DNA from 3 places in the Virgibacillus salidurans genome. Region 3 is predicted to be linked to each of the others. Evidence: riboswitches for the same ligand, from Rfam matches in the RefSeq annotation. Region 3 holds a riboswitch; each other region holds the start of a gene.
What was found. Region 3 has a riboswitch for thiamine pyrophosphate ahead of KFZ58_RS02725 (YkoF family thiamine/hydroxymethylpyrimidine-binding protein). Riboswitches for the same ligand answer to the same signal wherever they lie in the genome.
Positions count from the first base shown of each region.

Region 1: it holds a riboswitch for thiamine pyrophosphate, as region 3 does, so the genes downstream of both, thiT (energy-coupled thiamine transporter ThiT) here and KFZ58_RS02725 (YkoF family thiamine/hydroxymethylpyrimidine-binding protein) in region 3, are expected to answer to the same signal.
Region 2: it holds a riboswitch for thiamine pyrophosphate, as region 3 does, so the genes downstream of both, thiW (energy coupling factor transporter S component ThiW) here and KFZ58_RS02725 (YkoF family thiamine/hydroxymethylpyrimidine-binding protein) in region 3, are expected to answer to the same signal.

Region 1 is NZ_CP074373.1:1,530,261-1,537,886, reverse strand. Features, by position in the region: gene KFZ58_RS07920 (carbon starvation CstA family protein) at 1-1,421, opposite strand, end outside; gene KFZ58_RS07915 (Glu/Leu/Phe/Val family dehydrogenase) at 1,634-3,019, opposite strand; partial or broken gene KFZ58_RS07910 (hypothetical protein) at 3,136-4,556, opposite strand; gene KFZ58_RS07905 (YflT domain-containing protein) at 4,697-5,047, shown strand; gene KFZ58_RS19165 (hypothetical protein) at 5,082-5,213, opposite strand; partial or broken gene thiT (energy-coupled thiamine transporter ThiT) at 5,288-5,859, opposite strand; TPP riboswitch at 5,964-6,065, opposite strand; partial or broken gene KFZ58_RS07895 (M3 family oligoendopeptidase) at 6,138-7,626, opposite strand, start outside.
Region 2 is NZ_CP074373.1:240,508-248,133, forward strand. Features, by position in the region: gene KFZ58_RS01345 (LytR/AlgR family response regulator transcription factor) at 1-341, shown strand, start outside; gene KFZ58_RS01350 (DUF485 domain-containing protein) at 541-888, shown strand; gene KFZ58_RS01355 (solute symporter family protein) at 885-2,429, shown strand; TPP riboswitch at 2,542-2,653, shown strand; gene thiW (energy coupling factor transporter S component ThiW) at 2,796-3,275, shown strand; gene thiM (hydroxyethylthiazole kinase) at 3,478-4,257, shown strand; partial or broken gene KFZ58_RS01370 (Lin0512 family protein) at 4,422-4,780, shown strand; gene tenA (thiaminase II) at 4,820-5,506, shown strand; gene KFZ58_RS01380 (sodium:solute symporter family protein) at 5,876-7,309, shown strand; gene KFZ58_RS01385 (NADH-dependent flavin oxidoreductase) at 7,403-7,626, opposite strand, start outside.
Region 3 is NZ_CP074373.1:489,432-497,057, forward strand. Features, by position in the region: gene KFZ58_RS02705 (spore coat protein) at 1-380, opposite strand, end outside; gene KFZ58_RS02710 (spore coat protein) at 787-1,011, opposite strand; gene KFZ58_RS02715 (YfcC family protein) at 1,351-2,751, shown strand; gene KFZ58_RS02720 (M20 metallopeptidase family protein) at 2,764-3,927, shown strand; gene KFZ58_RS02725 (YkoF family thiamine/hydroxymethylpyrimidine-binding protein) at 3,973-4,563, opposite strand; TPP riboswitch at 4,671-4,775, opposite strand; gene KFZ58_RS02730 (hypothetical protein) at 4,934-5,122, shown strand; gene KFZ58_RS02735 (cupredoxin domain-containing protein) at 5,203-5,502, opposite strand; gene KFZ58_RS02740 (SHOCT domain-containing protein) at 5,766-5,963, shown strand; gene trpA (tryptophan synthase subunit alpha) at 6,132-6,905, opposite strand; gene trpB (tryptophan synthase subunit beta) at 6,907-7,626, opposite strand, start outside.

The sequences.
Region 1 (7,626 bases), 1.0 Mb from region 3:
CCACCTGAACCAAAGCCATTTGGACCTTGAGGAAGCAGTACTAATGCCGCACTTGAAACAACAGCTACAGATGTAGCCACATGTTTTTTGGATAATGCAGGTACTTTATACTCAATACCTAATTCACCAATAATATAGCGTAACAATCGTACAGAAGTATCTAGAGATGTAGCAGCAAAGCTTACAACAATAATAGATACAATTGTTGTAGCAATATCAGGCGGGATTGCTATACCTGAAGCAAGATTAGCAGCACCCACTACAAACACATCAAGACCCGCGCCATTCGCTTCTGTAAAGCTGCCATAAGTGGCAAAAAATGCATCCGAATTTGCAAAAAAGGTGCCGGCAGCAATAATCGAAATTAACGCTAATATCCCTTCACCGACTGCACCGAAGTAACCAACAAAACGCGCATCCGTCTCCTTATTCAGCTGTTTGGATGAAGTTCCGGATGAAACCAGTCCGTGAAAACCAGAAATAGCTCCACATGCTATCGTGATAAATAGAAGCGGAAACCAGGACGTATCAGGATTCGAATTTGTCACAGGTGCAGTCATTTCCGGATTTAAGAAAAGCAAACCTAAATATAGAATAGCGAGTCCCACAACAAGCTGATGCGAATTAATAAAGTCCCTTGGTTGCAGCAATTTCCAAACAGGTAAAGTTGATGCAAAATATACATAACCCATTAATATAATAATCCAAATTAGAAATGCGGACGACACAGCTCCTAAGCCGAATAAACCCGTACTTCCCTCTCCACCGAAGTATCCAACCAGATCAATTTGCAGGAAATCAACTCTACTTGTTATGATAGCTGTCGCATACATAACTACAAGCCCAATTATGGAAGGCCCCAACATCTTTCTATTGCCTTTGTAGACAGCATATCCGATCCAAATTGCAATCGGTATTTGAATAAATACCGGCAATACACTAGAAGGATACTGAATAAATAAATTTGCAATCACCCATGTAAATACGGCATTAACCATTAATAATAAAATTAAGATAATAAATAAAAATAGAATCTTCGCCCGCTGGCCAATTAATCGGTTTGCGAGTGTTCCGATCGATTGCCCTTTATTCCGAACGGAGACAACCAGTGTACCAAAATCATGTACCCCTGCAGCAAAAACAGTACCAAGGATAACCCATATAAATGCAGGAAGCCATCCCCAATATAAAGCGACAGCTGGACCCATTATTGGCGCTGCGCCTGCAACCGATGTGAAATGATGCCCCCATAACACAAATTTATTTGTTGGCACGAAATCCACACCGTCTTTGTACCTATGCGCTGGTGTAACATAATCAGGATCCAGGCGGTAAATCTTTTCTGCCACAAACTTTGAATAATAACGATATCCTAGGGCTAATACAATAATACCTATTAGCGCAACTAAAATTCCTGGCATTTTTCTAACCTCCCCCATGTTTTTTAGGAATCATCTGACTTTTTTCTGTACAATTCATTTCTAATTCAGACTTATCCTAATTAACGCTATGTTTATTTGTTTCTATGTAGTACAACTTTCATTTTATTTAATTATGATATAATTGTAAACTATTTAGAACTTTTATTTAAGAAAAAAGAGCCATCTCTATGTAGAAACAGCTCTGTCAATCCTTAGTATAATTTTCCCTGCCGAAAAAGCACCGTTGATAATTTCATTACTGCATGGATATAACAATTTTTCCGTAATGGAAACGCGTCCCCGAAATACTGCGGAAGTACCACATCAAGCGTCTCCTGCATTTTATCATGAAGGCGTTCATACACCTCTTCCTCTGATAAAAATTGTGTATCTCTCCCTTGCAGCCATTCAAGATAAGATACGATTACCCCACCGGCATTCGCTAGAATATCCGGTATGATAATAACTCCCTGATCACTTAAAAAGTCATCAGCCTCTGTCGTAAGCGGAGCATTGGCACCTTCTACAATAACTCTTGCCTTTATGCCCTCCATATTTTCTTTATGAACCTGATGTCCCAATGCTGCTAAAAATAACACATCAACATTCAGGGTCAATATATCATCACGATCCATGATGTCAGCCTTTATATCTACATCTTTAAGTTCTTTTTCACTGACAGGCAGTTCATTATTATTACGAGTAGTAAATTTCAGCAATTCAGGGATATCGATCCCATCCGAATTATAAAGGGTCACATTCTTATCACTTACAGACACAACTTTATTATTTAAATGGGGTGATTTATAAGCCTCCAGTGCTACAACGGAACCCACATTACCGAATCCTTGAATGGCTAGCGTTAAAGATCTCCCTTCATGATCCAGTGCCGTTTTCACAAAAATATTGTCCCGCTCTTTTAACCATTGATGTTGCGCATTCAAAAAATCATGCATCAGATAACGGAACGTAAAGTAAACGCCCTTTCCGGTTGCTTCTCTTCTTCCTAAGGATCCCCCATTTACAACACTCTTGCCTGTAAAGCTACTGCGGTATTTCATGCCAGGGCGAATGCTCTTATATTCTCCCATCATCCAGTCCATCTCACGCGCGCTGGTTCCAACGTCAGGTGCAGGGATGTCCTTTTCCGGTCCAAGAATATCACTGAAATATTGCACATACTTTTTACTAATTAAATGAAGTTCCTTCGTTTCATAATCTCTGGGATTAATAACAACTCCGCCTTTCCCACCACCAAAAGGAATATCATGCAAAGCACTTTTTAATGTCATAAGCGATGATAATTCAACTACTTCATCTTCATTTATAGCTTCATGAAAACGAATCCCACCTTTATACGGGCCCATAATATTATTATGCTGCACCCGAAAAGCCGGAATTCGCACAACTTTTCCGTTTTCCAAAGGCACTCTCAAAAAAGATTTATGCACATGATTTGGGGTGGACAAAATAGAAACGAGTGAACTAAAAGCTTTTTCCCTTGTTGCACTATGTAAATCCGGTAGGAATGTTTCATCATCCAATAATGCGTTTAATGACGCTTCGACAATTGTTTTTGTCCCCGATATATCTGCCATGTAAAGTCCTCCTCGTAAAGTCAATTCTTATTATTTCCAACGTAGTACATTTTAACCAAATTGTAACAAAAGTAAAAGCCCAAACCAATGTAGGCGGTTTAGGCGCGCGTAGTTCGTTAAAAAATAATTACAGCAAGAATTGTTGACAGGAATAAGCCGAGAATAACCGGGAAAAAGTTTTTACGAACAAGAGCCATCACAGAAACACCGCAAAATCCGGCAATTGCAATGAGTGACGACCATGCGACAAGCGTTCCTCCACCAGTCCATATCGATCCCATTTGCCCTATAGCTGCAAGTGTAGCAGCATCAATTGAACTTGTTTCGAGTGAGGCAGCCAGGGCACCGGTGAGCGGCAATCCGGAGAATCCTGAGCCATCAAGACCAGTAATTATTCCAATGATCAATACACTAAAAGCAGCGAGTAGGGCACTTTCAGGTAGAAATGCTTGTGTAGATTGTACAAGATCAAACAGCAATGCCGGAGGATTTTCATCTAGGCCCAAAATACTTCCGGAAAAATCCGCACTTCCCAGGAAGAAAAAACCTGCAATTGGAATAACCGGACCCATTGCTTTAAAAGCAAATACAAATCCATCTGTGATATGGTTCGAGATATAATCCAATGCATGCTCACGTCCAAAAGCGACAGTGGATAATAACAATAGAATTACAGCAACTCCACCAATAAAAGCTGCTCCATCGCCACCTTCAAGTCCACTCATTCTGCCGGATATAAGCTTTTCGTAAACCATGTAAACCACAACGCCCACGAGAACTAATGGGACCAGAACAGCAAATAACTTACTCCACATCGTTAAATGCAAGGACTGTGGTTTATTTGTTGATGCTGTTGTCGACTGTAATTTCTCAAGATCAATGTCATTTAATTTATCCTCTTTGGAACGGATTGATTTTCGATAGAGAAAATATGCCAAAAGGATCGCAGTCCCCCAGCTATTAAAGATAGCACTAACGCTTTATCGGCAACCAAAGCAGTGTCAATGCCAGCAGAAGTAGCTGATAGACTAGGTGCTACTTGCACAATATAATCAGAGGAAAGAGCCATTCCCTGACCGGAAATAGCAATCGCAACTGCAGCTGTCATTACAGGCAACCCTGCCCTTACTGCAGCAGGAACAAGTAAAGCGCAAATTAAAGGAACAGCGGGTGTCGGCCAGAAGAAAAGCGAAATAACATACGTCACGCCAACAAGAACAAAATAAGAAACATGCCCATTAATCATCATCTTCTGGATGGGCTGAATCATTTTCCGGTCTGCACCAAGATCACGTAAGGAATGCAGAAGCGCCAACATAAAAGTAATGATTAAAAATATGCTGAAAAGCTCCTGAGCGGCTACAAGATTCGCATTAAAAATGGCTGTAAATCCTTCAATGATACTTCCTTTGTATACCCAAGCAATTACAAATGTCCCTAACAGTGAAGGGAGTACAACACCTCTTCGAAAAATCATTGTTCCTATAATCGCAAGTGTAAATAAACCATACAACCAGTGAGCAATAGTCAGCTCCATATACGCTTCCTCCCATGATGAATAGTTCTATAGCCTATGCATGGAAGAAGAAAAGCGCGACAAACAAAAGGGAGCTTAACATGTTTTAGTTAAATGATAGATGGGAATGTTAATTATATAAAGCGAAGGAGGAGTTAAATATGAAACCATTCATTAAAGGATATTTCAATGATGAACACTTAAAAACAGATGTAAGTATATTAAAAGATAAAGGCATAGATAAAGATGATGTTTATATTCTATCACATGATGATGATAGAACAGATCGCGTTGCAGGCGGTGCTGATGCAAATACAATTGGTTTAAGCGAAATGGACTTCAAGGAAGCAGTTGGAAATATGTTCAACAGTAAAGGCGATGAATTAAGAACAAAACTTGAAGAAATGGGCTTCACCCAAGCAGAAGCAGAAAACCATGAAGAAGAAATGGACGAAGGCAAGATTTTCTTGATCGTAACCAACAATGAGAATGTAGGTAGCTACCTATTTTAAGATAGATAGGACAACCCAGTTTGCGGTTGTCCTTTTAATTTTCATTTTGCGGAACACAGTCTTCGCATAAAAGTTGCCCATCTTCATGTACCCCAGCAAAAAATCCGTCTTCACAATATACATTTTTCCCGCATGTTTGGCACGGACCAATTAATTCATGCATCATTTATCTCCACCTTTATATATAAAGGTAACCTCTAACTTGGAGGTTACCTTAACGCGAGCGAATAATCAATATTTTTATGCCGCCTTTAGTAATGTCTTTGGCTGCTTATGGAATAGAAAGAACACAATTGCGGTACACAATATAAATGAAGGAAGCATGTAGGATATATTGTAAACGAGTGAATAGATCCAGACAGGCTGCCCCTCAATCGCAGACTCAAAGAACACAATACCGGCAAAATAATGTGCGATAAAACGTAGACTTGATGCCAAGAGCACGCCTAACGTGATATAAGAAAGATAAGCTTTTGTTCTACCATCTTTAACCGCTTGCTGAACTTGACTGGCAAAAACACCTGCAAAGCCAAGGACCGTAAAGGCAAGCCCGTATTCAATCAGCCCTTGCAGCGGGTGCAGGATGTAAGCTGTACCTACAGCAACCTGCAAGATCCCCATAAAAACCCGGACACGAGTCCTCCTTTTAGTCCCCAGCGGAATGCGACAATAAAAATTGGTATCATCGCAAATGAAATGGAGCCACCCATCGCCCATATTTTAAAGGATAGGCCCGGGATAATATCCAGAAGCAATGCGAGTGACGTGAAAATCGCGACCTCAATTAGAAATAATATCTTGTTGGAACTCAAACGTTACTACCTCCCCTTTTTAAAGCAATTTCAAATCACACAAAAAAAGCAATGCCAAGGGGAAGACTTCCTGATGGAGGAATCTGCTCACATTACTTTTTATTCCATCAAAAAACCACCATCCCTACGCTAGTACTAACTAACAGGTTCGAAGGGTAAGAACAAAATCGTTCACTCTCAGCCAAATGGCTCCCCCTGTAGGCTTTTCATTCACTTTCTTTGTTATCATCATTGTACCTTATCTATCAGACTATGACAATGGATACTCAGCTTTTTAGTTATAGTTCCATAAATTCTTCTACATCATTGATACATAATTGAATAGCATTCTCCCAGAAATCCGGTTTCGTTAAATCTACATTCAGATGTTTTTCTGCCAAATCTTCCACGTTCATGCTGCCTGTATCACACAATAATGCGATATAATCATCTTCAAAGCTGCCGCCTTTTTCCTTCGCATGCGCATAGATACCAAGGCTGAATAAATAACCAAACGTATAAGGGAAATTATAAAACGGTACTCCTGTAATATGGAAATGTAATTTCGAAGCCCAAAAGTTTGGATCATAGTCTGTAACTGCATCATTGTATGCTTCTTTCTGAGCCCCAACCATTAACTCATTTAATCGGTTAACAGAGACCATCCCCTGTTTACGTTCTTCATAATAGCGATTTTCGAAAATAAACCGTGCATGGATATTCATGAAAAATGCCACACTCCGTTTAATTTTATCTTCCAACAACGCCTTTTTCTCGTCACTATTTTTTGCATTTTTAACAGATGCATCAGCTACAATCATTTCTGCAAATGTTGAAGCAGTTTCAGCAACATTCATCGCATATCCTTGATTTAATCCATTAACATCATTCATAACATGTTGATGATACGCATGTCCAAGTTCATGGGCCAAAGTCGCGATATTGGACGGAGTACCGGAATACGTCATGAAAATCCGTGTTTGTTCACTGTCCGGAAAACTTGTACAAAATCCTCCCGGGCGCTTTCCTGGCCGGTCTTCTGCTTCAATCCACCGTTTGTCAAATGCCATTTGTGCGAAATCGGCCATCTTCGGGCTGAATTCACGAAAATGGTCAATAATAAATTCTGCCCCTTCTGTATAACTCGATTGTTTAACTGAATCTGTCAAAGGTGCTCCAACATCGTACATACTTAATTTTTCTAATCCTAATAGTTCCGCTTTCTTCTTTAGATAATCAACAAAATGACTTTTGTTGTTTGTGATAGCAGTCCACATCGTATCAAGAGTTTCTTTCTTCATTCGGTTAATGGCTAATGGTTCTTTTAACACACTTTCCCAGTTACGGTGTTTATATTTCTGTAGACGGAACCCAGCCAAATGATTCAGTGTCTGGGCAAATAAATCAGCCTGACTGCTCCACGCTTTATCCAATTGTTCGGATACATGTTTACGTACAGATCTTGCCGGGTTGCTTAATTTATTGGAAGCCTGTCCGACAGAATAAGATTTAACCTCCCCATCCTCTTCAATCTCAACACTCATATTTCCGACTATTGTTCCATACATCTGATTCCACGCATGATAGCCGTCAACCGCCAAATCATTCATTAATACTTCTTCTTTTACAGATAATTGCTTTTTCGCTTGTTCTCTACTTTCATTTAATATAAAAGAAAGTTCCACTAGCTCCGGCTGGGTCAGCAGTTCTTCCCATGTTCCATCATTAATTGCAGCTAAATTTTGATTAAAATTTGTTCGGATCCCGCTCATTTCAGCCTTTAGAACA
Region 2 (7,626 bases), 250 kb from region 3:
CACCGACACCGGGAAAACTGCTGATTGATGATGACGAGCGGATGATGGTGGTGGCACCGGAATCGATTTATTATGCTGCCCCTTTTAAACGAATGCTGGAAATACATACAGAGAATCAGGTGATTACAAGTAAAATGACCCTGCAGGAGTTGGAACACAAACTAAAAGGGCACTCCTTTTTCCGGACACACCGGAGCTATCTGGTGAATTTGGATCATGTGCAGGAAATTACTCCATGGTTTAATGGCACAAGCAATGTGACTTTGAAGGACAAAAACCAGACTACGATACCAGTAAGCCGCGCAGCGAGAAAGCAATTATTTAATATTTTCGGCAATTGATAACGGTATGGCGACCATTCGTGCAAGGATTTCTACCATTGAAACGGATTTTCCCACAGCGTTTTTCTTCTTCTTTATACTTTTAGCAAGCGCTTTCAAATTGAAGGAGGGTATATGCAGCAAAATTCAATTACAGGCTGACAATAATGTGAATATTCAGCTTCGGCATATATTCAATGACAAAACAAGGAGGATACACATGGCTTTAGAAAAAGAATATCAGCAGCAGAAAGAGAAAGAAGTTGATTACGTAAAGGTTGCTAATAGCCCATCGTTTAAAAAATTTATGAAAGACAAGAAAAAATTTATTGTTCCATGGACGATTTTTTTCCTGATCTTTTACTTCTTGCTGCCGATTTTGACAACGTATACGACCTTTCTGAACACACCGGCGATCGGAGATATTTCCTGGGTGTGGCTGTTTGCCTTTGCCCAGTTTGTGATGACATGGGTGTTGTGTATGGTTTATGTGAAGAAGGCGAATACGTTTGACAAACAGGCGGATAAAATCATCGAAAAAATACAGAAAGGAGGTAATGATAAATGAGCCCGACAGTTATTATTCTCTTTCTTGCTATTGTCCTTCTGACGCTAGTGATTACCTATTTTGCTGCGAAACAGACCCAGACAGCCGGTGATTTCTATACCGCAGGCGGCGGTCTGACCGGGATGCAAAACGGGCTAGCCATTGCGGGAGATTACTTATCGGCTGCTTCCTTTTTGGGGATTGCCGGGGCAATTGCGCTTTATGGTTTTGACGGCTTCTTTTACTCGATCGGATTCCTGATTGCCTACCTGGTCGTCATGTTTCTGGTTGCCGAGCCGTTAAGGAATCTGGGTAAATACACGCTTGCAGATATGATCAATTCTCGCTTTGATGCGAGAAAGGTGAGGGGAGCAGCTGCATTTAGCACGGTGACGATCAGCACGTTTTACATGATCGCCCAGCTCGTTGGCGCAGGTGCCTTGATTCAGCTTTTATTCGGGATTGATTATTGGCTGGCCGTTCTGATTGTTGGTGTCATGATGACAGTTTATGTACTGTTTGGTGGGATGACAGCGACAAGCTGGGTGCAGATTGTGAAAGCTGTGCTTCTAATGGCTGGTATGGTTATCATGTCGTTTCTCGTTCTGCTCAGGTTCAACTTTAATATTGGACAAATGTTTACTGATATGAAAACGGCCACCAGTCATGGTGCGGCTTATTTGGAGCCGGGGCTGCAGTATACCGACTCGCTGGGGACGATCTCCCTGATGCTGGCACTTGTGCTTGGTACTGCTGGATTACCGCATATTCTCATGCGCTTTTTCACGGTAAGGGATGCTAAAACAGCAAGAAGCTCGGTCATTACGGCAACATGGGTGATCGGAGCCTTTTATATATTGACCTTATTTTTAGGGTTTGGTGCAGCGGCGTTTGTCGGGGAAAGTGCGATTCTTCAGGCCAACCCGGCAGGAAATATGGCAGCACCGTTACTGGCACAAGCAATTGGCGGAGATCTCCTGTTTGCTTTCATATCAGCGGTCGCATTTGCCACGATTCTGGCTGTGGTCGCGGGCCTTGTGCTCTCAGGAGCCTCGGCATTGGCCCATGACTTTTATGGGCAAATAATCAAAAAAGGAAAAGCGTCGGAAAAAGAGCAGGTAGTTGCAGCTCGTACGGCTTCCCTGATCGTATCGGTGCTGGCCATTGTTCTCGCGCTGTTTGCCCAATATCTTAATGTGGCGTTCCTTGTTTCACTTGCCTTCTGTATTGCGGCAAGTGCCAATTTGCCGGTAATCCTGTACACGGTTTACTGGAAACGGTTCAACACGTCAGGTGCCGTTACCGCGATGCTAAGCGGATTGATTTCAGCGTTGGTACTGGTGTCTATCAGTCCGAGTGTGTTTTCACCAGTCGAGGGAGCGGCATTATTTACCGGGGAGCCTATCTTCCCGCTGGATAATCCTGCACTCGTTTCCGTTCCAATAGGCTTCTTGGGCGGTTATCTTGGGACGATTCTTTCTAAAGAAAAAGATCTGAGACGCTATGCGGAGGTGAAGGTGAAGGCGAATACGGGTTATAAAGCCAGTGGATCAAGTCATTAAGGAGGAGGTGCTCTGTTCCGAGGAGACTCGAGGTTCTCCAACAACAATGGTTCCCGTAAATACTTGACAGACCCCTTTCTTGTGTTAGGATGAGAATAATAAGTTAATAAAAAGTAACTACTAGAGGTGCCCAAAATGCGGGCTGAGAGGAAAGCGTGGAGCTTTCCGACTCTTACAGACCTGATCTGGTTAATACCAGCGGAGGGAAGTAGTCGAAGAAATAAAATCGATTATTCGAGCCAGGTCTTATTTATAGACTTGGCTCTTTATTTTTTAGCTGTTTCCTAAATGATTGGGTCTGCGAGACAAATAAGAACAATTAATATGAAGAGCTAATCATTTTCTTGAAAAGGGGAAACACGATATATGAATCGAACACGAATGTTGACCATGATGGCCATTTTTGTGGCTATTGGAACAATTGGCTCTATTTGGTTTCCAGCACGTCTACTGATGGCGTATCCAGTTCAACATACCGTCAATGTTATGGCAGCTGTTATACTTGGAACAAAGCCAGCTGTAAGTGTTGCATTTATGATTGGGCTGCTCCGTGTTTTGACTGGCACTAGTTCGGTATTGGCTTTTCCTGGGGGAATGATCGGTGCCTTCCTTTCAGGGTATCTTTATAACAAATTTCGCAAATACAGGTGGGCAGTTATTGGAGAAATCATTGGGACCGGGGTCATTTCCTCATTATTTTCCGTTCCTTTTGCTAAGCTGCTAATGGGAAGTTCAGTTGGAGCCCTTTTTTTCATGCCGTCATTTTTGGTTAGTAGTATAACAGGTTCATTAATAGGGTGGATGATTGTTGCAAGAGTTAAAAAAATAAGCAAACATCACATTTAAGAAACATTATTTTAATCGCTTCCCTCGCATGTCATGGAAAAGGATTGATAAAATGACAAAAATACGATGCATTAACGATTACCGGAACGTATCTAACAGGAGGAGCAGGAATTCTCAATTTTGGTTTAACGAGTGGTCAGTAGGAGCAATTCTTCCCATAATTAAGTTTTCTTATTCAATTTTAAAAGAAAGGGGTCTTATCATGCAATACCTGATGAAAACAAGAAAAAAATCACCGCTGATCTATAATATTATGAGCGAAGTAGGTTCCAATTTTATAGCAAATGGATTGATAGCTGTGGGCACCTCTCCTTCGATTTCCAACATGCCAGAAGAAGCAGACGAAATGGCAAGGAAGGCGGATGCTGTTATATTAAATTTAGGAACTTTAAGCAAAGCCCGGGCAGAAGCAATGATGGTAGCAGGAAGAGCTGCAAATGAAGCGGGAGTACCGGTTTTTTTAGACCCCATAGCAATTGGTGCGACTGATTTTCGTACAACTGTGATTCATGAAATTCTGTCCGAGATTAAAATAGCTGCTATTTGTGCCAATGCCGGTGAAATTGCGGTTTTAGGCGAATCATTGGAAAAGACAACGAGTCCGGATAGTTCTCTTGAAGAAAATGATCCTTCCATTGCTGAAAAAGTGGCGCGAAAGTATGAAACGGTCGTTATTGCGACCGGCCAAACGGATATCGTCACAGATGGAAAAAGAACTTCCCTTTGTAAAAATGGACACGTCATGCTACAAAACATCACGACCAGTGGCTGCTTGCTCACCTCTGTTATCGGTGCATTTGCCGGTGTAGCTGGAGAAGATATTTACGAAGCAAGCATTGAAGCAGTAACGGGGTATGGAATTGCAGCGGAATTAGCCATGAAAACAGCGACAGGACCAGGTTCATTTATTCCGACTTTTTTGGATCAGTTATATTTTTTGAACGAGGACACCATTGCTGCTCATCAACACCTGGAACAATAAGTATACAACGATGTGAAGGAGTTGTGTAAATGATGCAGGAGTCATTGCTTGATAAGAAAACTGCCTCGTATTGATCGACTTACAGAATGATTTCTGTCACCCGATGGAACAGCTGGCTAACGCAAGGACATAACAATTATTATAGTTAATGGAGGAATTTCATTATGGAAAAAATTCTTTTTATAGAAACCGGTACTGGTCTCGATGTACATGGACAAGATGTCAATGTGGCAGCGTGTCGTGCTGTAAAGGACGCTATTCATTATAATTCAATGCTCGGTATTCGCAGTATGCTGCCTGATGGCGCATAAATAATATGAAGATAAATATAAAACTAGCGATTCCTCAAGATTTGGATCAATTAGAACACGACAAAATTAAGAGTATGGTTCCATATGGCCGTGTCTCGGTTGAGGTTATAACAGGCGGTATGGCAACGACAAGCGGCATTTTCCTTGAAGATCAGCAAGATAAAAATGATTTGATGTACATGGTGAATGCTGCAGTGGAAGTAGGATACTAAGTAGACGTTTTTTTCATTAAATTTAAGGAGGACATAGCAATGCGATTTTCGGAATCCTTGAAAACTGCAACTAAACAAAGTTGGGCGTACAGCATGAATCATCCATTTGTCCAGGGTATTATCAAAGGCGATTTACCACTGGAAACATTTAAAAATTATATTATGCAGGATATCTATTACTTGAAGCATTATGGAAAAGTCCATGCATTTGCCGCCGCACATGCGGATGATTTTAGTCAGGCTGCATTATTAGCTGGAAAAGCACAAAATACCGCTGAAGCAGAGCTTACCGTTCATAAGGAACACGCCCGAATTCTAAATATTACCGATGACGATTTAAGTAATTTTAAGCCAACACCAACAGCCTATGCGTATACATCCCATCTGTATCGAACTGCATTGTCCGGCAGCCTGGCGCAAATCGTTGCGTCGATGCTTCCATGCTACTGGCTATATGCCGATATTGGCTTGGAAAATCGGGATGCTAAACCTGGAGTAGGAATTTACGACAATTGGATTCAGATGTATGCAAGTAATTGGTTCCAAGAATCTACCTGTGAGATGATTGACTTGCTGGATGATCTGGTAGCTAAAGCGAGCGAGGTGGAAAAAGAAAAAATTAAAGCTCAGTTTGTGATGGCCAAAGAATATGAACTCGCCTTCTGGGAAATGGCCTATACGTTTGAAACGTGGCTTTCGGAAGAGAAACAAGCAGCAAATATTTAGTTATTTTTTCCATTATGGAACATAGTGCCCCCGCATTAATGTAAGCACTATGTTAGTTTTTTGCACATAAACATTCGCACCCTCGCCTGTACAAGCTGATGCAAAAATTCACTGAGAAATAAATATTCGTTAAAGAATCGGGAGACATAACCGGTGCAAAAAAGCCGTTCGACGTGTTTCATTTCTAAGGAAAATGGTAATTAAGGTATAGGTCAGGCAGTTTAATTTTCTAATACTGAAGGGTTATGTCATTCATTATCGGTTACAGATATAATTACCACGCTACAAGGTTTCCCGGTTAAAGGCACACCACAAGGAGGTTTATGATAAGCTTTATATTATTTGAATTTTTTAGAGGTGAGTAATTATATGTTTAGTGGAAATGAACGAATTATATTATCAGTCATTGTCGTTGTTTATTTTATTTTTCTATTTGTGTTGGCATTATATATAAACCGGAAAACGAAAACGTATGAAGATTATAATGTTGCCGGCAGATCTGTCTCAATTTTTCCTATAATTTTAACATTTATTGGAACTGGCGTTGGCGGATCAACATTATTAGGTTATATGGAGAATGGTTATAGCTTAGGAATGGGAGAGCAGTGGATACATATCTCGATGTTCCTTTGTGTCATTATTTTTGCATCATTTTTGCTCAGGCGGATCAGAAGCCTGGGGGAAAATCATAACATGGTCACGGTGGGTGACTATACTTCCTTGCGTTATGGTAATCAAGCTCGTATTCCGACTGTTATTAGTATATTATTTTCCTATTGTGCCATGACCGGTATGCAGTTTGTTGCTATTGCCACGATACTGAATTTGACAATCGGGTTAAATGTGACTTTGGGAATTTTTATCGGCTGGGTATTGTTGACATTTAAAACTTATTTTGGCGGACTGAAGACTGTTATTTGGCAGGACGTTATTCACGGAACAATTCTAACATTGGGCTTCATCGCCTTGTTTATAACAGTGGTGATATCCACCGGGGGATGGGATACAATTTCAGAAAACGCCAGCTCCGTTAATCAAGAAAATATGCTCAGCGTGATGAATATTGACCCAAGTGAAATATTCATATATCTCTTGACGTTAGGCGTTTTTCAATTTATTAGACAAGATCTTTGGCAGCGTGTTTGGGCAGCCAAAAATGTAAAAACCGCAATGAATGGATATTGGGTTTCGATGATCATTGCTGTTTTAATAGGTGCATTTGCTGTTGCAATCGGTGTGTTCAGCAGATTCGGTTTACGACTGGAAAATATTGATCCAGTAAACATTTATTACGGTGTTGTTGGGGATGTTTTTCCGTTCTCTTTAGTGGTTGTGATGGTTATTGTGTTATTGGCGGCCGTTATATCTAGTGCGGACTCCTTTCTTTTAGCGGGGTCATCCTCTATCGTAAACGATATTATCAGGCCAAACTTCAAACATCTTGATAATAAAAAAATGCTTATTTACAGTAAGATTTCCGTTTTAATCGTATCCATTGTTGCCCTTGTGTTAGCATTGGCAATTCCTGGATTGGTTAACCTGATGGTAACTGGAACGGCGATGTCTGTCTCAGGTCTATTAGCACCAGTAATGTTTGGTTTATTTTGGAAAAAGGTGACCAAAGCTGCTGGTATTGCTTCCATGTGGGGAGGTCTGGTCGCAGCAGTCATTTGGCAGATTTTAGGCCATCCTTTTGGTTTACATCCTATTTTTATCGGTTTACCATTATCGATAGCAATACTGCTGATTGTAACGTTTTTAACAAGACATAATAATCAAAACGCAGCGTTAACTATGAAATAAAATCGATTATAAGCAAAGCTAATTTATTTCCCAGAAAAAACACCAATCCTTACCTCTAAATGAGTTCAATAAGGATTGGTGTTTTCCTGAGCATTATTTATACAGTTTACGAAATTCATGACGGGAGGATTCTGAAAGCGATCCGCCGATATCCATTAATTCAACAATGTCTTTAAAAGCTCTTTCCGGAATTGCTAAATCGGCTATTTCGTCTGGAGAAAAACCTAAGTTAATCTCATCTTCCCGGCCTTCCTTTAATTTGGTAACAAACTCAGGTTCGGTAACGAAAGGTGTAGATGCACCAACCATATCGGCGA
Region 3 (7,626 bases):
ACCATTACTACTAGTGCCAGTAGTAATTGCAGTAAAACTTGAATATTGATTACCAAGTCTGTGTCTGTAGTGGTTACATTTACGTCTTTGGAATTACAGATGAAAACCTTTTGTTTATTTACTTGTTCAGCGTTAAAATTCTGCATGAGTTCTTGACTCACAGCTTCGCCTCGATTACTATCTCCAATAGTTATACTAAGAACCAACGTAAGCGCCAATTGCAGGCCTGCTTGAAGTGAAATTCCAGCTTGTGTGTCGGTCGAGTTAACCCTGATATTACACGATTCTTTCACCCAAATTAGCTCAGCTGATTCTTGTTCCATGAAATCGTATTGATTTCCTTCTTGTGAAACGGTGGCATCGGAACTACCTGTATTCATTTCAAATTTATCAGTGTGATCGTCTTTGTAATCTTTTTTATACGTTTTTTTATTGCATTTGTCGCATCCCTTACTACATTTATCACAACCGGAAGTGCATTTGTCACACCCCGTACTGCATTTATCACAACCTGTATTGCATTTACGACATCCTGTACTGCAATTTCCCTTGCACTGATGTTGATCTTTTTGATACATGTCTCGATAGTAATAGAATTTATTTTTCTTACCGTAGAGGTAGGCGGTATTCTCTTGTTTATCTGACGTCATATTAACACTCCTTTCTTATAGTTATAGAATAATCTATGGATTTTCTTATTAGTCAGATTGTACACATTCACTAGAATCTCGCCTTTTTATAAAAATAAAGAAAACACCTATTAATAGGTGTTTTCCTTAATAGAGTTTATTCACTTGATTTGTTCGTATTTTTCTCCCCGTTATTGAATTGATCAACCTGTTTTTTCAAATCCTCAACCATCGTCCTTAGCGCTTGTTTTTGTTCATCCGATATATTTTTTTTAACTTCCTCAGGTTTAACATTATTCTTTCTTAATATATCTTGAATCATTAGTTGAATTACCTGATCAGGGACTGCCTGCTGTTTTGATGAATCGTCTGCCATATTCATTTCACCTTCCTCACTTTAATATATATTTTATTCTATGGTGCACAAGCTCAATTTGCCTGTGTTGCTGTCTACCTTTGCCCGACCTTAGTATTCCTCTTTCTAGCACACACATGGAAATTTCTTCTGAAAGGGTGTCATTCCGACTGTTACAAAAATGTCTTGTTCATGTTTTGAGTTTTTCATTGACTTTCTCGACTTTTATTCGAGTAAATAGAAAAACTGTATGGGAATAGGTGATTGCGTTCTTCCTTTTGTTCAGCTATAATATTTCCATGTGAAAAAGTTTCAGAATGAGCATAAAGAATGGTCATTCGAACAGTAGGAGGACGAAATACCATTATGAGTTCGAAAAACTCGACGTCTAGGAAGAAATTCGAGTTCCCCCATGTATTTGTTATTTTATTTGGTATTATTATATTCATGGCCATTTCCACTTACTTCATTCCGGCGGGCGAGTACGATAGGGAAGTAAATGAAGCAGGTACGGAGACTGTAGTTGATGGAACGTATAGCGAAGTTGAATCCAGTCCGCTTGGCTTTTTTGATATATTTCAATCGATTCATGCCGGAATGGTCGAAGGATCAGAAATTATTTTCTTCATCTTTATTGTCGGTGGTGCGTTTGGGATTTTGAATGCAACAAATGCCTTGCAGGGTGCGTTTGGATCTTTATCCAGAATGTTGTCGGGAAAGGAATTGCTTTTAATCCCGATAACAATGACCGCTTTTGCAATAGGTGGAGCGACTTTCGGTATGGCTGAAGAGACCATTCCATTTATATTAATATTAGTACCTATTGCAATGATGGTTGGTTTTGATTCTATGGTCGGAACGGCAATGGTGCTTGTTGGTGTATATGCAGGTTTTACTGCGGCCTTTATGAATCCATTTACGGTAGGTGTGGCCCAAGGGATCGCAGGGCTTCCTACATTTTCAGGAATGGGAGTCAGAGCTGTATTTTTCGTTATTTTTCTAGCTGTAAGTATTTTGTATGTCATGCTTTATGCTAGGAAAGTAAAAAAGGACCCTTTAAAAAGTATCGTCTATGAAGAGGATCAAAAAAGAGACGTTCAGCTTAACCTATCTGATCAGCCTGCGATGACAAAGAGGCATGGAATGATTGTCGGTGTTCTAATTTTGACGGTTATTGCTCTTGCTTTAGGGGTTACGTTAGAAGGCTGGTACATGAGAGAAATTGCCGGGTTATTCTTTCTAATGGGTATTGTCATCGGTCTTATTGCTAAAATGAGAGTCAATGAAATAGCTACATCATTCTTGAAAGGCTGCGAAGAACTTGTCTTAGGGGCGCTTGTTGTTGGATTTGCATACGGGATATTATTCGTCATGCAGGAAACAAATACAATCGATACGATTTTATACGCAATATCTTCATTGGTTGCCGGATTGCCGGCAGGATTAACAGCAATGGGTATGTTCGCGACACAAAGTATATTGAACTTTATTGTGCCATCTGGAAGTGGACAGGCCGCGCTAAGTATGCCAATAATGGCTCCACTCGGAGATTTAGTAGGTGTTGACAGACAAACCGCTGTATTAGCCTTCCAATTTGGTGATGGTATTTCAAATATCTTAACACCAACGGCAGGTGTGCTGATGGCAGCTTTAGCCCTTGCCAAAATTTCTTGGCTTAAATGGGTCAAATGGGTTTGGCCTTTAATACTAATTTGGTACGTGCTGGGAGCAATATTTGTAACAATTGCTCATATGTTTATTTGGTAGGAGGTACGGTGTATGTTGGAAAATGTTTTTGCTAGACTGCAAGATATCTATCCGGAATTAGTGGAGTTCCGCAGAGAACTTCACATGTATCCGGAGCTCTCTCATCAAGAAGTAAAAACGCCTGAGAAAATTGCTTCCTATTTAACGGATTTAGGAATAGAAGTGCTTACAGGAGTAGGTGGAAGAGGTGTAGTTGGCACACTTAAAGGTGGGAAACCCGGAAGAACGATTGCCTTACGTGCAGACTTTGATGCATTGCCGATTCAAGAAGAAAATGTGGTGGATTACAAGTCGCGTGTCCCTGGAGTCATGCATGCATGTGGACATGATGTGCATACCGCAACGTTGCTTGGTGTTGCGAAAGTCTTAAGTGAAATAAAAGATGAAATCCCGGGAACAGTCGTATTTGTTCATCAATTTGGCGAGGAGGCGACCCCTGGTGGAGCTAAGCTAATGATCGAGGACGGCTGTCTGGATGATGTTGATGTTATTTATGGTGCGCATGTTATGGCAACAGAAGAATTTGGCACAGTTAAGGTGAAAGAGGGGTATAATTCCTCCGCGCAAGATGACTTTTTTATAAAAATTCATGGTAAGGGCGGACATGGTTCTGAACCAAGTGATACGATAGACCCGTTAGTAACAGGAAGCCAGCTGGTTGTAAACTTACAACAAATTATCAGCCGGAGAGTGAGCCCACAAAGTGCTGCAGCAGTAACAGTTGGCTCGTTTGTCAGTGGGGACGCGACAAATGTGATTCCCGATTATTCTTCGATTAAAGGAACAGTTCGCACCTTTGATGAAGGAGCACGGACTATAATTGAGGAGTCAATGGAGCGAATTGTAAAATCTACATGTGAAGCAGCTGGAGCAGAAGTGGAATATGATTATGTGAAAGATTGTCCATCGATTTGGAATGATCCTCTCGAGGCGAAGCATGTGCAGGATAAAGCCGCGGCCCTCTTTGGTGAGGAGAATCTGAATCGATTGGATCCGATGACTGGGAGTGAGGACTTCTCATTCTACCAAAAAGAAATACCGGGTGTGTATTTTACGGTAGGCGGTGGAAATCCCGAACTGAACGCGACATTCCCGCATCATCATCCAAGATTTAATGTAGATGAGCGTGCCATGCTAAATATCGGAAAAATGTTCCTAAGTATTGTGTTGGACTAATAGTCAGCCACTTATTGAAATGAGTTCAGTAAGTGGCTGGTATTTTTATTTCTGGGATGGGCTATTGGCTGAGATGGAAACGGTCATAACAGTGTGGCTCGAACTAGCATTAACAGTTGCTTGAAAAACGTGTTCCAAACCATTAAATATTGCAACGGATTCCCCGTCCAGGCGAGTCGAATAATGGGCTGGTGAAACAGTAACATGCTTCTTCATTGCCTCAATCTGTTCATAAATCGTGTCCATATAATTTCCACCACCTAATGGATAAAGTGAAAATTTTGCTGCCACGGGCTGTTTAATATCTTTTATCTGAGCGCTGTTGAGAGGTTCCTTGTCTTCTGCCATATAAGCATTGCCTGAAGAATCCCCTGGACATCCCAGTGAATAGGTAGCTTGGAATGCAACATGCTCCCCGGTTTTTGCAGCATGTATGAAGATCGCTTTTGTCACATCAAATACGTGGGGAAGTTTTCCACGAACTGTGGTTGTCACGTCATCTGTCTTCATCCAAACCTTTGAGGTATCCACTTCATTTAATGCCTCTGTGATAATATTAATAAAATTATCACTCATCGGATGGATCGAAAAGCTAACTCCAGCAATGTTACTATCGTCACAATATTGATCTGTCATATGAAACTCCTCCTTCTTTTATTGGCAAAGAGGAACTAGAAAAAAAGACTGCATCCCCTGAGGGGAATGCAGTCTGCTTGAATGATTTATTATTAAAAAATGAAATACTCACGTCGACTGCACTTCCCCACGCTGGTATTACCCAGTTCGAGTATAAAGGGTCAGAACCATACAGTTCTTCTCAGCCATGTTTAGCTCCCCTAGTGCCCATGTTATTATGAAATTTTCTGTGTTTATTTTAACATACAGTGCTGGTGCCTGTCACGCCCCGGAATTTGTCGAATGGGATGTTGTTGCTCAAATTTGCCAATTTTCTGGGCTATAATGATAGTAGGTAGTGCAAGTATGAAGTTAGTAAGAGGTGGGCCTATTGAATAAAGTCCTTTTAGCAGATGATGAACAGCGGATGCTGGATTTACTAGCGTTGTATTTAAAGCTTTATGATTATACATACAAACAAGCTCTAGGAGGAAGGAATACCGGCTTTCCAATTGACCAACATCTAAAAACAGTTTGGGGCGTCGGGTATAAATGGATTAAAAAATCCTTAATTCTATGAAGAAGCCGTTAAACGTGTAGAACTTTTCTCCACAAACAAAAAAGAGCTATTCCCTATGAACAGCTCTTTTAACTATGCTATTATTCTACGACTAGGGTCGTTGTCATGTCATCATGGCCTTCGCCACATGGGATGTTACAATAGATTGTGTATTCTCCGGGTTCTTCGGGTATGAATGTTGTTTCACCTTCACCCTCAAGATGCATATCGAATTCATCAATGGAAATTCCGTGCATTCCTTCTTCATTGGTGAGTGTCAATGTAACTTCTGCACCAGCTGGTACTGTGTATCCTTCGCCCAGGTCAAAGTTCGTTGCAGTAATGTTTACTTCATTGGCAGCTGATTCACCTGATGATCCTGTCACCGTTGGCAGGCTCACTGCTGCCATCCCCACCGCATGCCGCAAGTACGAGAATTAGAACTAAAAATAATGTTGTAAGTAATTTTTTCATAAACATACCCCCAAAATATAGAATTTAAATACATTTACAATATTGATTATAGATAATAAATATGCATTTTCTGTGGAGAAGTTAAGACAAATGTATGAACATTCATTTTGAAGGGGATTTTTCATTGAAAAATGGAAATATGCTTAAAAATGCGTTGAAATGGTAATTGTATTATATAGAGGTGATAAAAATGGCAACAGAATCTATTATACGTATCATTTTGTCGATTATCGTTTTAATCGTTATTATCGTTATCCTTAGTCGTTTCAGGGTGAATAAAGGCAAAACACCTCCAGATGATTCACTTGAAGTGATGGAGAAACGGTTGGAAAACGGTGAAATAACGCAAGAGGAATATGATGAAGCGAAAAGAAGGCGTGGGAAATAATCAATATGAAAGCAGAATTATTATTCGTCATTTCCCGGGAAATAACGTGAGAATTCTACAATTATTTTCACGTAGGGTCATTCATAAAATGCGCCAATCACATATCATAAACCAATAAGTGATTGGCGCATTTTATTTGTTTCAAATCAACTTTTGTAACTTCTTGTTTTACAAACTACCATGAATCAACTTTTTAACTTCATCCGCTTCCCCGTCATGCAACAAGCTAACAATCCTGCTCCCCACAATCACGCCATCACAATAGGAGCTCAGGTTCTGTGCTTGTTCTGTGTTGGAAACGCCGAACCCTGCCAGTACTGGTACAGAGCTATTCCCTTTAAGCATCTGCAAGTAGTCTTTGACCTCAGCGTCATGTTCTGTGCGTGCCCCGGTAGTCCCTGTGACAGAAACAGCGTATAAAAACCCTTCAGACCGTTTTGCCAGTTCGACTAAACGCTCTTTCGGACTTGTCATCGCTGCAAGCCGGATAAAAGCAATCGCGTTTTCCTGTAAGACTTCCGTTAAAATCGCTTCCTCTTCCATCGGTAAGTCTGGGATGATAACACCGTCAACGCCGGAATCCATACAGTCAGCAGCAAATTTTTCCCGGCCATACGTAAATATCGGATTCACATATGTCATTAAAATAATTGGAACCGAACGTTTTTCCTTAAAATCTTGTAATTTCTTCAGTATGGAAGTGAGTGTTGTGCCGTTGTCCAATGCACGAATACCTGCATCCTGAATGGTCGGCCCGTCTGCAACCGGATCAGAAAATGGGATGCCGAGTTCAATGGCTGCCGCACCGCATTCCTGTAAAAATGTAATCCGTTCTTCTAAAATATCCAGTCCACCGTCACCAGCCATAATGTAAGGGACAAATATATTTTCATTAGCAGCTTGTTTTTCTTGTAAGGCCTGATCTATTTTCGATTTCCCCATCTTACTTTTCCTCCAATCTGTCTTTTACCTGTTCAACATCCTTATCACCGCGACCGGATAGACAAATGACCAGTGTTTGATCTTTATCCATTTCTTTAGCGAGCTTCATGGCATAAGACACAGCATGCGCGCTTTCCAGTGCAGGGATAATGCCTTCTGTTTTCGATAAATACTGAAAAGCATCAAGCGCTTCTTCATCTGTAATGGATACGTATTGAACACGCTCTGTTTTATGCAAATGGCTATGTTCAGGGCCAACCCCCGGGTAATCCAGGCCAGCGGAGATGGAGAAAGCCTCTTTGATTTGCCCGTCGCTATCCTGTAGTAAATGACTCAATGTGCCATGCAAGATGCCTGTATTTCCATTTGATAATGTAGCGGCATGATTACCAGTTTCCAGACCGGCACCTCCAGCTTCCACGCCAAATAATTTTACATTCTGATCCTCGATAAATGGATAAAACATCCCTATTGCATTACTGCCGCCGCCAACACAAGCAACAACCGCATCAGGTGAGTTTTCTGTAGCCTCAAGTGCTTGCTTTCTCGTTTCCTCACCGATCACAGATTGAAAGTCACGAACGATTTTTGGAAAAGGATGTGGCCCGACAACGGAACCAATAATATAGTGGGTGTCATTCACATTACTGACCCAATAGCGCAGGGCTTCGTTGACTGCATCTTTTAACGTTCCACTTCCGTGAGAGACGCTTTTAACCTC